DNA from 3 places in the Streptomyces sp. NPDC026538 genome. Region 3 is predicted to be linked to each of the others. Evidence: predicted binding sites of a transcription regulator. Region 3 holds the regulator's gene; each other region holds the start of a gene.
What was found. Region 3 encodes HspR, which represses chaperone genes until heat shock. Its sites were predicted from a motif close to TTGAGNNNNNNNNNCTCAA; they were not measured.

Region 1 (3,275 bases), on a different contig from region 3:
CGCCCGCTCCGGTGACCGCGAGCCCGGTCGCCACGCCCGGGACCGCCGTACGGCGCTCGGCCGGGTCCTGGGCGGACTCGGGCACGTGGTGCGGCCGGCCGATCAGGGCGCGCAGGTCCTCGTCCATGATCGTGAACGGCAGCTCCCGCTCGCCCAGTTCATGCTGGGCCGCGACCTTGCGCAGCAGCCGGGCGATCGACCGCTCCAGGGTGCGGACGCCCGCCTCGCGGGTGTACTCGCCGGCGAGCCTGCGCAGCGCGCTCTCGTCGAGGATCACCTCGTCCTTGGCGAGCCCGGCCCGCTCCAGCTGGCGCGGAAGCAGGTGGTCTCGGGCGATGACGACCTTCTCGTCCTCGGTGTAGCCGTCCAGGCGGACCAGCTCCATACGGTCGAGCAGGGCCTCCGGGATGGCCTCCAGGACGTTGGCGGTGGCCAGGAAGACGACGTCGGACAGGTCGAGTTCCACTTCCAGGTAGTGGTCGCGGAAGGTGTGGTTCTGCGCTGGGTCGAGGACTTCGAGCAGGGCGGCCGCCGGGTCGCCCCGGAAGTCGGACCCCACCTTGTCGATCTCGTCGAGCAGGACGACCGGGTTCATCGAACCGGCCTCCTTGATGGCCCGCACGATCCGGCCGGGCAGCGCACCGACGTACGTACGCCGGTGACCACGGATCTCGGCCTCGTCCCGGACACCGCCGAGGGCGACCCGGACGAACTTGCGGCCCATGGCGTGCGCGACCGACTCGCCGAGCGAGGTCTTGCCGACACCGGGCGGGCCGACGAGGGCGAGCACGGCACCGCCACGGCGGCCGCCGATGACTCCGAGCCCCCGGTCGCTGCGGCGCTTGCGCACCGCCAGGTACTCGGTGATCCGCTCCTTCACGTCCGCCAGGCCCGCGTGCTCCGCGTCCAGGATCGCCTTGGCGCCCTGGATGTCGTAGGCGTCCTCGGTTCGCTCGTTCCACGGCAGTTCGAGCACCGTGTCCAGCCAGGTGCGGATCCACGAGCCCTCGGGCGACTGGTCGCTGGACCGCTCCAGCTTGTCGACCTCCTTGAGGGCGGCCTCGCGGACCTTCTCCGGCAGGTCGGCGGCCTCCACGCGGGCGCGGTAGTCGTCGGACTCCTCGCCGTCCTTCGCGGAGTCGCCGTTCAGCTCGCGCAGCTCCTTGCGGACGGCTTCGAGCTGGCGGCGGAGCAGGAACTCACGCTGCTGCTTGTCGACGCCCTCCTGGACGTCCTTGGCGATCGTCTCGGCCACGTCCTGCTCGGCGAGGTGGTCGCGGAGCTGCTGGGTGGCGAGCTTCAGCCGGGCGACCGGGTCGGCGGTCTCCAGCAGCTCGATCTTCTGCTCGGTGGTCAGGAACGGCGAGTAACCCGAGTTGTCGGCGAGCGCGGAGACGTCGTCGATGGCCTGCACCCGGTCCACGACCTGCCAGGCGGCGCGCTTGCGCAGCCAGGCGGTGGCGAGGGCCTTGTACTCCTTGACCAGTTCGGTGACATGACCGGGCACCGGTTCCGGGACGCTCTCCTCGATACGGGTGCCCTCCACCCACAGGGCGGCACCCGGGCCGGTGGTACCGGCGCCGATGCGGACGCGGTGACGGCCGCGGATCAGCGCACCGGGGTCACCGTCGGCCAGCCGGCCGACCTGCTCCACGGTGCCGAGCACACCGGTGCTCGGGTAGGTCCCGTCGATACGCGGCACCAGCAGCACCCTGGGCTTGCCGGGCTCGGTACGGGCGGCGGCCTGGGCGGCCTCCACGGCGGCACGTACATCGGGGTCCTTGAGGTCCAGCGGGACCACCATCCCGGGCAGCACGACCTCGCCGTCGAGCGGCAGCACAGGGAGGGTGAGTGATGCGGACGTCGAAGCCATGATCTCCCCTTCGGCATTGAACTTGAGCTATGCCGACTCAATGCATGTGAGCCTCGGAATGTTCCCAGGGCCGCGTTCGCTCTGAGCGATCGGGTGGTGACCTGGCGATAGGGGACCGACGAAGGGAAAACAGCGGGATGGCACGGGCGCATTCCCGCCCCATCAGGGGCACGGGGCCGTGACCCGCGGGGCCGCACGGCCCAAGGCGCCGGAGCGGTGCCCCTCCGCGAGTTCGCCGTGCTCTACCGCGAGTCGCCGTACGCTTCCGCGAGTTCGCCGTGCTCCACCGCGAGTCGCCGTTCGCTTCCGCGAGTCGCCGTGCTCCTCCGCGAGTTCCACGACCTGGCCGCCGACCCGTACCCGCGCACCTGCCACCGACCGCCTGCACGGCGTGGCCCGGGAGCGGGGCCAGACCCTGGGCGTGGCGGAACCGGCGAACGGCCGGCGGCGGCGCGCCGGGCCCGACCCCGTGCGTCAAGCGGCGGTGGCACCGGCCGGGACCGGAGCCCGGTGCCGCTCCCGGTACCAGCGCCGGACCGCCGGCCAGAGCGCCGTCCCGATGCCCAGCGAGATCAGGTGGCCCCAGTTGGTCATCGGATCCTCGAAGGCGATGAGGTCCGTGACGAGGCTGTAGCCGACCACGGCGAGCAGGGGCCAGCGCAGCCAGGGGGCGAGCAGGCCGGAGAGGGCGCCGATGCTGGCGGCCACGCCGAAGCTGATGCCGTAGTCGAGGCGGTGCAGGGAGGTGTCGGGGAGGTGGCCGACCAGGACCGCGAGGCCGACCGGGACCTCGGTGGCGAGGGTGGCCAGCACATGGCCCGTCAGGAAGACGAGGATCGCCCGGGCGCCCCCTATCCGCCGCTCCAGCGCGGTCAGGACCAGCACGAAGGCGAGGGCGTACGGGGAGAGGAGACCGCCGGCGACCCACAGCGCACTGGCCAGCAGGACGAAGACGGGCGTGCGCACGAGGTGGGCGACGTCGGTGCTGGAGTCCTGGTAGACGGCGTGCAGCAGGCCGGGGCCGGCGTAGACGGCGAAGAGTGAGGTCAGGGCCAGGATCACCGTGTAGGCGAAGGTGACCGGGGCGCCGGTGGGGGTGGGCAGCAGCCGCCAGGGACGGAGGCGGAGGGCGGGGCGCGGGGCCCTCGGGGCGGGGAGCCCGTCCGAGCCGCGCTGGCGGGGCACACCGTCCAGCAGGACGGCGACCTCCGCGGCGGGAAACGGTCCCGGCGAAGCAGCCGGAAGGGGCCCCGGTGAAGCAGCACGGAAGGGCCCGCGCGAGGCAGCCGGAAGGGAGCCGGACGATCCACCCGGCGGACGTCCCGGCGAAGCGGACGGGAGCTGCCCCGTCGGCCCCGCCGCAGGCGTCCCCGGCGAAGTCGCCAGAACGGGCTCCGGCGTG
Region 2 (3,275 bases), on a different contig from region 3:
ATCTGCGGGACGCCACGCGGTGCCGGCGGCAGGCCGGTGAGGTCGAAGACGCCGAGCTTCTTGTTGTAGGCCGCGATCTCCCGTTCGCCCTGGTAGACCTGGATGCCCACCGAGGGCTGGTTGTCGGCGGCGGTCGTGAAGATCTCCGAACGCCGGGTCGGGATCGTGGTGTTGCGCTCGATCAGCTTCGTCATGATGCCGCCCTTGGTCTCGATGCCCAGGGACAGCGGGGTGACGTCCAGCAGCAGGACGTCCTTGACGTCGCCGCGGATGACGCCCGCCTGGAGGGCGGCGCCGACCGCCACCACCTCGTCCGGGTTGACGCCCTTGTGCGGGTCCTTGCCGGTGAGTTCCTTGACCAGGTCGGTGACGGCGGGCATCCGGGTCGAGCCGCCGACCAGGATCACGTGGTCGATGGCGGACAGCTCCACGCCCGCGTCCTTGACGGCCTGGTGGAACGGCTTCTTGCAGCGGTCCAGCAGGTCCGCGGTCAGCTCCTGGAACTGGGCCCGCGTCAGCTTCTCCTCCAGATGCAGCGGGCCCTCGGCGGAGGCCGTGATGTACGGCAGGTTGACCGAGGTCTCCGTGGACGAGGACAGCTCGATCTTCGCCTTCTCGGCGCCCTCGCGCAGCCGTTGCAGCGCCATCTTGTCGTAGCCGAGATCGATGCCGTACTGCCCCTTGAAGCGTTTGACCAGGTGCTCGACGACCCGCTGGTCCCAGTCGTCGCCGCCGAGGCGGGTGTCGCCGTTGGTGGCCTTGACCTCGATCACGCCGTCGCCGATCTCCAGGAGGGAGACGTCGAAAGTTCCGCCCCCGAGGTCGAAGACGAGGACCGTCTGCTCCTCGCCCCGGTCGAGGCCGTAGGCGAGCGCGGCGGCGGTCGGCTCGTTGATGATCCGCAGCACCTTCAGGCCGGCGATCTCCCCGGCCTCCTTGGTGGCCTGCCGCTGCGCGTCGTCGAAGTACGCGGGTACGGTGATCACCGCGTCGGTGACGTCCTCGCCGAGGTAGGCCTCGGTGTCCCGCTTGAGCTTCTGCAGCACCCGCGCCGACAGCTCCTGGGCCCGGTACCGCGTGCCGTCCACGCTCCCGCTCTCCGGGAACCGCCAGGCGCCGTCGCCCATGTGCCGCTTCACCGAGCGCGCGGTGCGGTCCACGTTGGTCACCGCCTGCCGCTTGGCGACCTCGCCGACCAGCACGTCCCCGTTCTTCGCGAAGGCCACCACCGACGGGGTGGTGCGCGCCCCCTCGGCGTTGGCGACGACGGTGGGCTCACCGCCCTCCAGGACGGCCACCACCGAGTTCGTCGTACCGAGGTCGATCCCTACCGCACGTGCCATGTCCGTCCCCTTCCGCCCGGCCGCTTCCCCGACTCCAGCACAAAACTTGAGCGGGCCGTTGTCAATGCCGGGTACCCCGTGAACAACGATGCCGCGCCCCCGTGACGGGGACGCGGCATCCTAAGGGGTACGACGGTCAGGCGAGCTTCGCGTCCAGGGTGATGGTGGTGCCGGCCAGGGCCTGGCTGACCGGGCAGTTCTTCTTGGCGTCCTCGGCGGCGGCGGCGAAGCCGGCCTCGTCCAGGCCGGGCACCGTGCCCTCGACGGTCAGGTGGATCCCGGTGATGCCCTCACCCGGCTGGAACTTGACGTCGGCGGTGGTCACCAGCCTGGTGGGCGGGGTACCGGCCCCGGCCAGGGCGTGCGAGAGGGCCATGGAGAAGCAGCTGGAGTGGGCGCCGGCGATCAGCTCCTCCGGGCTGGTCTTGCCGTTCGCCTCCTGGGAACGCGAGGCCCACGTGACCGGCTGCTGGCCGATACCGGAGGAGTCGAAGGTGATGACACCGTTGCCCTCGAGGAGGTTGCCTTCCCAAACGGTGTGTGCGGTGCGCGTGGTGGCCACGGTTGTTCCTTTCGGCGTACGAAGGCGAATGAACCGGTTTCGCTGCCTCCCATCCGATCACATCCGGGCTCACCGCACGCGGAAGACCGGCCCACGGGGAGTGAACGGCAGGCGACGGCCGTCGGGCACGAGGTAGGCGTGCTCGCGCCGCACCCGCAGGACGTCGCACCAGCCGTCGGTGATCACCAGGACCGGTGCGGTCGGCGGGAAGTCGTCCGCGCGCTGCAACAGGTCGATCCCGGGCTGGAGGACGGTACCGCCGCGGCCGTGCACCCGGACCCGCCCGGCGATCTCGGTCGTCGGCAGGTACCCGGCGTCGTGCGGGGCGGCGTCGCAGAACACCACACGGGCCGCCGGTACGTCCCGGGCCTCGGCGTAGGAGGCGATCGCGCCGAGGGCCTTGCCGAGCAGGGTGCGGTCCATGGAGCCGGAGGTGTCCAGGACCACGCCGAAGGTGCAGCGGGCGACCTCCTCGGGCGGGAAGTACCGGCCGGCGCGCGGGATGTCCGGGGTGGACGACTGCCGGCGGGAGGGCCGGGCGTACGACCGGACGGCTTCCGGCCGGGGCACGAACTCGTCGAACCACCGGGCCAGTCGGGCGTCCCAGGGCAGCGGCGGATGGCTGAGCGCGCGGATCTCCTCCACCAGGCCGCCGGGCAGGAACCCGCGGTCCTGCGTCTGGTGCAGGTCCAGTCCCTGGCCGAGGCCCCGGCGGTAGAACTCGTCGAGGTCGACACAGGCGCGGGGCGGCCCGAGCGGCGCGCCAAGCACGTCGCCGCGCCCCTTGCCGCGCAGGGTGGCGAGGCGCCGCATCCGGCGCAGGTCGACGGCGATCCGGTCGTACACCTCCTCCGCCGAGAGGTCCTTCAACTCCGGGTCGTGCAGCAGCCCTTCGGGCATGGTGCCGACGCGCATCTCGACCAGCCAGCCGTTGATGACGTAGTCGCAGGCGACGTTGAAGAGGTAGGGGTCACGGCCGCCGAGGCGGTCGCCGTGGCGCAGCGCGGCGTGCAGCATCTCGTGGGCGAGGACGAACCGCCACTCCTCCTCGTCCAGGGTGCGCAGCGGGTTGACGTAGATCTCGCCGGCCTCGGGGTTGACGGCGGCGATCGCGATGTCGTGGGCGCGGGCCAGTTCGGCGTCGGCGACCAGCTTGATACCGGCCGCGATCCCGCCGAGCAGCGGATAGGAGGAGACGAACCAGCTCAGCGCCTGCTCCCAGGGACGCAGCGGGGTCGGCGGCCCGGTCATGGAGGTGCGGCGGCCGCCTGCCAGGTCCATCGCCCGGGACATGGTCCGGGTCAGCGCGTGCGCGAACGCGACCTGCCAGTCGGGGACTTGGCCGGCCCACTTGTCCCAGGAGAGGAGCA
Region 3 (3,275 bases):
ACGAGAAGGACAACGGCCCTGAGGAGGGCTGACGTAATAAGTACCGAGCGGAAGGAGGGGCGTCGGGGATGAGCACCAAGGACTTCATCGAGAAGGACTACTACAAGGTCCTCGGCGTCCCCAAGGACGCCACCGAGGCCGAGATCAAGAAGGCGTACCGGAAGCTCGCCCGCGAGTTCCACCCGGACGCCAACAAGGGCAACGCCAAGGCCGAGGAGCGCTTCAAGGAGATCTCCGAGGCGAACGACGTGCTCGGTGACCCCAAGAAGCGCAAGGAGTACGACGAGGCACGCGCCCTCTTCGGCAACGGCGGCTTCCGCCCGGGGCCGGGCGCGGGCGGCGGCAACTTCAACTTCGACCTGGGCGACCTCTTCGGGGGCACCGCGCAACAGCAGGGCGGGGGCGGTTTCGGCGGGGGCTTCGGCGACGTCCTGGGGGGCCTGTTCAACCGGGGCGGCGGCGCGGGCACGCGCACCCAGCCCCGGCGCGGCCAGGACATCGAGTCCGAGGTCACGCTGAGCTTCACGGAGGCCATCGAGGGCGCCACGGTCCCGCTGCGGATGTCCTCGCAGGCCCCCTGCAAGGCCTGTTCGGGCACCGGCGACAAGAACGGCACCCCGCGGGTGTGCCCGACCTGCGTCGGCACCGGCCAGGTGGCGCGGGGATCCGGCGGCGGCTTCTCGCTCACCGACCCCTGCCCGGACTGCAAGGGCCGCGGCCTGATCGCGGAACACCCCTGCCTCGACTGCAAGGGCAGCGGGCGCGCCAAGTCGTCCCGGACCATGCAGGTCCGCATCCCCGCCGGGGTGACGGACGGCCAGCGGATCCGGCTGCGCGGCAAGGGCGCGCCGGGCGAGCGCGGCGGTCCCGCGGGCGACCTGTACGTCATGGTCCACGTCGACACCCACCCGGTGTTCGGCCGCAAGGAGGACAACCTCACGGTGACCGTCCCGGTGACCTTCACCGAGGCGGCGCTCGGCGGCGAGGTCAGGGTGCCCACCCTGGGCGGACCGCCGGTCACCCTGAAGCTGCCCCCGGGCACGCCCAACGGCCGGACCATGCGTGCCCGTGGCAAGGGTGCGGTCCGCAAGGACGGCACCCGCGGCGACCTCCTGGTCACCGTCGAGGTGAGTGTCCCGAAGGACCTGTCGGGGAATGCTCGTGACGCACTGGAGGCGTATCGCGAGGCGACCGCGGGTGAGGACCCGCGTGCCGAGCTGTTCGAGGCCGCGAAGGGAGCATGACTGAGATGGACGGCCGTCGACGCAGTGACAATTTCCGCGGGCCGTATGAACTGACCGAGGAGACCCCGGTCTACGTCATCTCGGTGGCCGCCCAGCTCTCCGGACTGCACCCGCAGACGCTGCGCCAGTACGACCGCCTGGGCCTGGTCTCCCCGGACCGCACGGCCGGGCGGGGCCGGCGCTACTCGGCCCGCGACATCGAACTGCTCCGCCAGGTGCAGGCGTTGTCGCAGGACGAGGGCATCAACCTGGCCGGCATCAAGCGCATCATCGAACTGGAGAACCAGGTCGCCGCGCTCCAGGCCCGCGTGGCCGAGATGGAAGCGGCCCTGGACGGCGCGGCGGCCGCGATGCGGCAGCGCGAAGCGGCGGTACACGCCTCGTACCGCCGTGACCTGGTCCCGTACCAGGAGGTCCAGCAGACCAGCGCGCTGGTCGTGTGGCGGCCGAAGAAGGCCAAGGACTAGCGGTACCCGCGCGAAGGGGCCCGGAGGTGGTGAACCTCCGGGCCCCTTTTGCCTGCGCTCAGAGTCAGAAGTCCCAGATGCCGTACGCCGCCGACGTGATGGCGGCCTCGGCGCCCGAGGCGTCCAGGCGGACGACGCGGTAGTAGTAGAGGCCCAGCGAGTCCCCGGACACCGTGGTGTCCATGTAGTACGCGGTGTTGCCCGTAGGGCCCTCGGACAGGGTGACGTAGGAGGCCGCGGCCGGGTCCCAGCGCTCCACCCGGTAGGCGGCGAACCGGGAGCAGTCGCCGAGGCCGGAGCTCGCGGAGCAGTTCACGTACAGCTCCGGGTAACGGTCCGCACGGATCTCGGTCTTTGTCCAGCCGGGCGGCCGGGTGTCGGGCAGGGTGACCGAGACGGTGGTGGTGTGGAAGAAGTCGGGGCCCTCGTTCTCGTACAGGTGGAAACCGTCCGCGGCGGCCACGCGGTAGACGTGGGTGGCGCCGTCGGGGACGGTCGGGCAGACAATCCCGGTGGCTGCGGAGTTCGAGGTCCAGCAGTTCTTCTTCCAGACCGTCTCGCCGGTGTCCGGGTCGGTCATGCCCTGCCATACGTAGTACTCGGTGACGTCGTCGTCAGCGGGCGGTGTCCAGGTCAGGCGGACGCCCAGGGGGACGGGTTCGGCCGTCAGGTTCTCCACCGGAGCCGGGCGCACGGTGTCCGGCGTGGTCGCCGTGGCGGCCGGACCGGGCCGCGACTCGTGGCCGTACGGGTCGATCGTCACGACCGTGTAGTCGTACGTCGTCTCGGACGCGCCGGAGACGTCCCAGCAGACGCCGTTGATCTGCCGGTCCCCGGCGTACGCGGGGGCGTCGTCGCCGGTCCAGGTCCAATACGTCTCGGGATCCGCCGGCGGCAGGTCCTGCGAGTTGTTCGGCTTGCACCCGGTCACGGTGCTGCTGACGCCGGTCGCCTTGTCGGTGCGGACGATCCGGTAGGTGAGCAGCGGCCGGTCCTCGCCGAAGGTCCACGGGTCCGCGCTGCTCCACTCGACCATCACGCCCTCGTCGAACCGGTTCGCGGTGGTCCGGAACGCGGGGACGGCCTCGGTGCGGTCCGCCATCGTCAGCGTGACCTCCACCGGGGCCGCCGCGTTGCCCTGCGCGTCCACCGAGCGCACCGCGTACCGGTAGCTGTCGGCGACCGCGAGTTGCTGGAGCGGGACGACGTCGGTGTCCTTCGTGGTGTGGACGGCGGTGCCGGTGCCGGGCAGGGCGTCGACATAGCCGCCGGTCGCCGGGTCGTACTGGAGGACCTGGTAGGAGGCGGCGCCGTCGACCGGGGACCACACCAGGTGGGGCACGCCCGAGCGGTACCCGGACCGGGCGTCGGCCGCGGTCGCCGGAGGCGTCAGGTCGCTGGTGGTGAACGTGGTGGCGGCCGAGTACACGGACCAGTTCCCGGCGGCGTCGCGGGCCCGGCCCCGGTAGGTCACCTTGCTGCCGTCGGCCGGGTAACCGGTGTCGCAGATGGCGCCCTTGGCGCCGGTGTACACGGTGGTCCAGGCGCCGGTGACGGGGTTCCG

Region 1: a site for HspR is predicted at 1,896-1,914, ahead of lon (endopeptidase La). Genes of this name have one in related genera too.
Region 2: a site for HspR is predicted at 1,390-1,408, ahead of dnaK (molecular chaperone DnaK). Genes of this name have one in related genera too.

Annotation. Positions count from the first base shown of each region.
Region 1 is NZ_JBVHQG010000005.1:654,848-658,122, reverse strand. It holds gene lon (endopeptidase La) at 1-1,873, opposite strand, end outside; gene ACZ4N4_RS23440 (rhomboid-like protein) at 2,348-3,067, opposite strand.
Region 2 is NZ_JBVHQG010000002.1:287,322-290,596, forward strand. It holds gene dnaK (molecular chaperone DnaK) at 1-1,343, opposite strand, end outside; gene ACZ4N4_RS08200 (OsmC family peroxiredoxin) at 1,480-1,905, opposite strand; gene ACZ4N4_RS08205 (vWA domain-containing protein) at 1,975-3,275, opposite strand, start outside.
Region 3 is NZ_JBVHQG010000003.1:608,015-611,289, forward strand. It holds gene grpE (nucleotide exchange factor GrpE) at 1-32, shown strand, start outside; gene dnaJ (molecular chaperone DnaJ) at 69-1,244, shown strand; gene ACZ4N4_RS15855 (heat shock protein transcriptional repressor HspR) at 1,250-1,711, shown strand; gene ACZ4N4_RS15860 (PA14 domain-containing protein) at 1,776-3,275, opposite strand, start outside.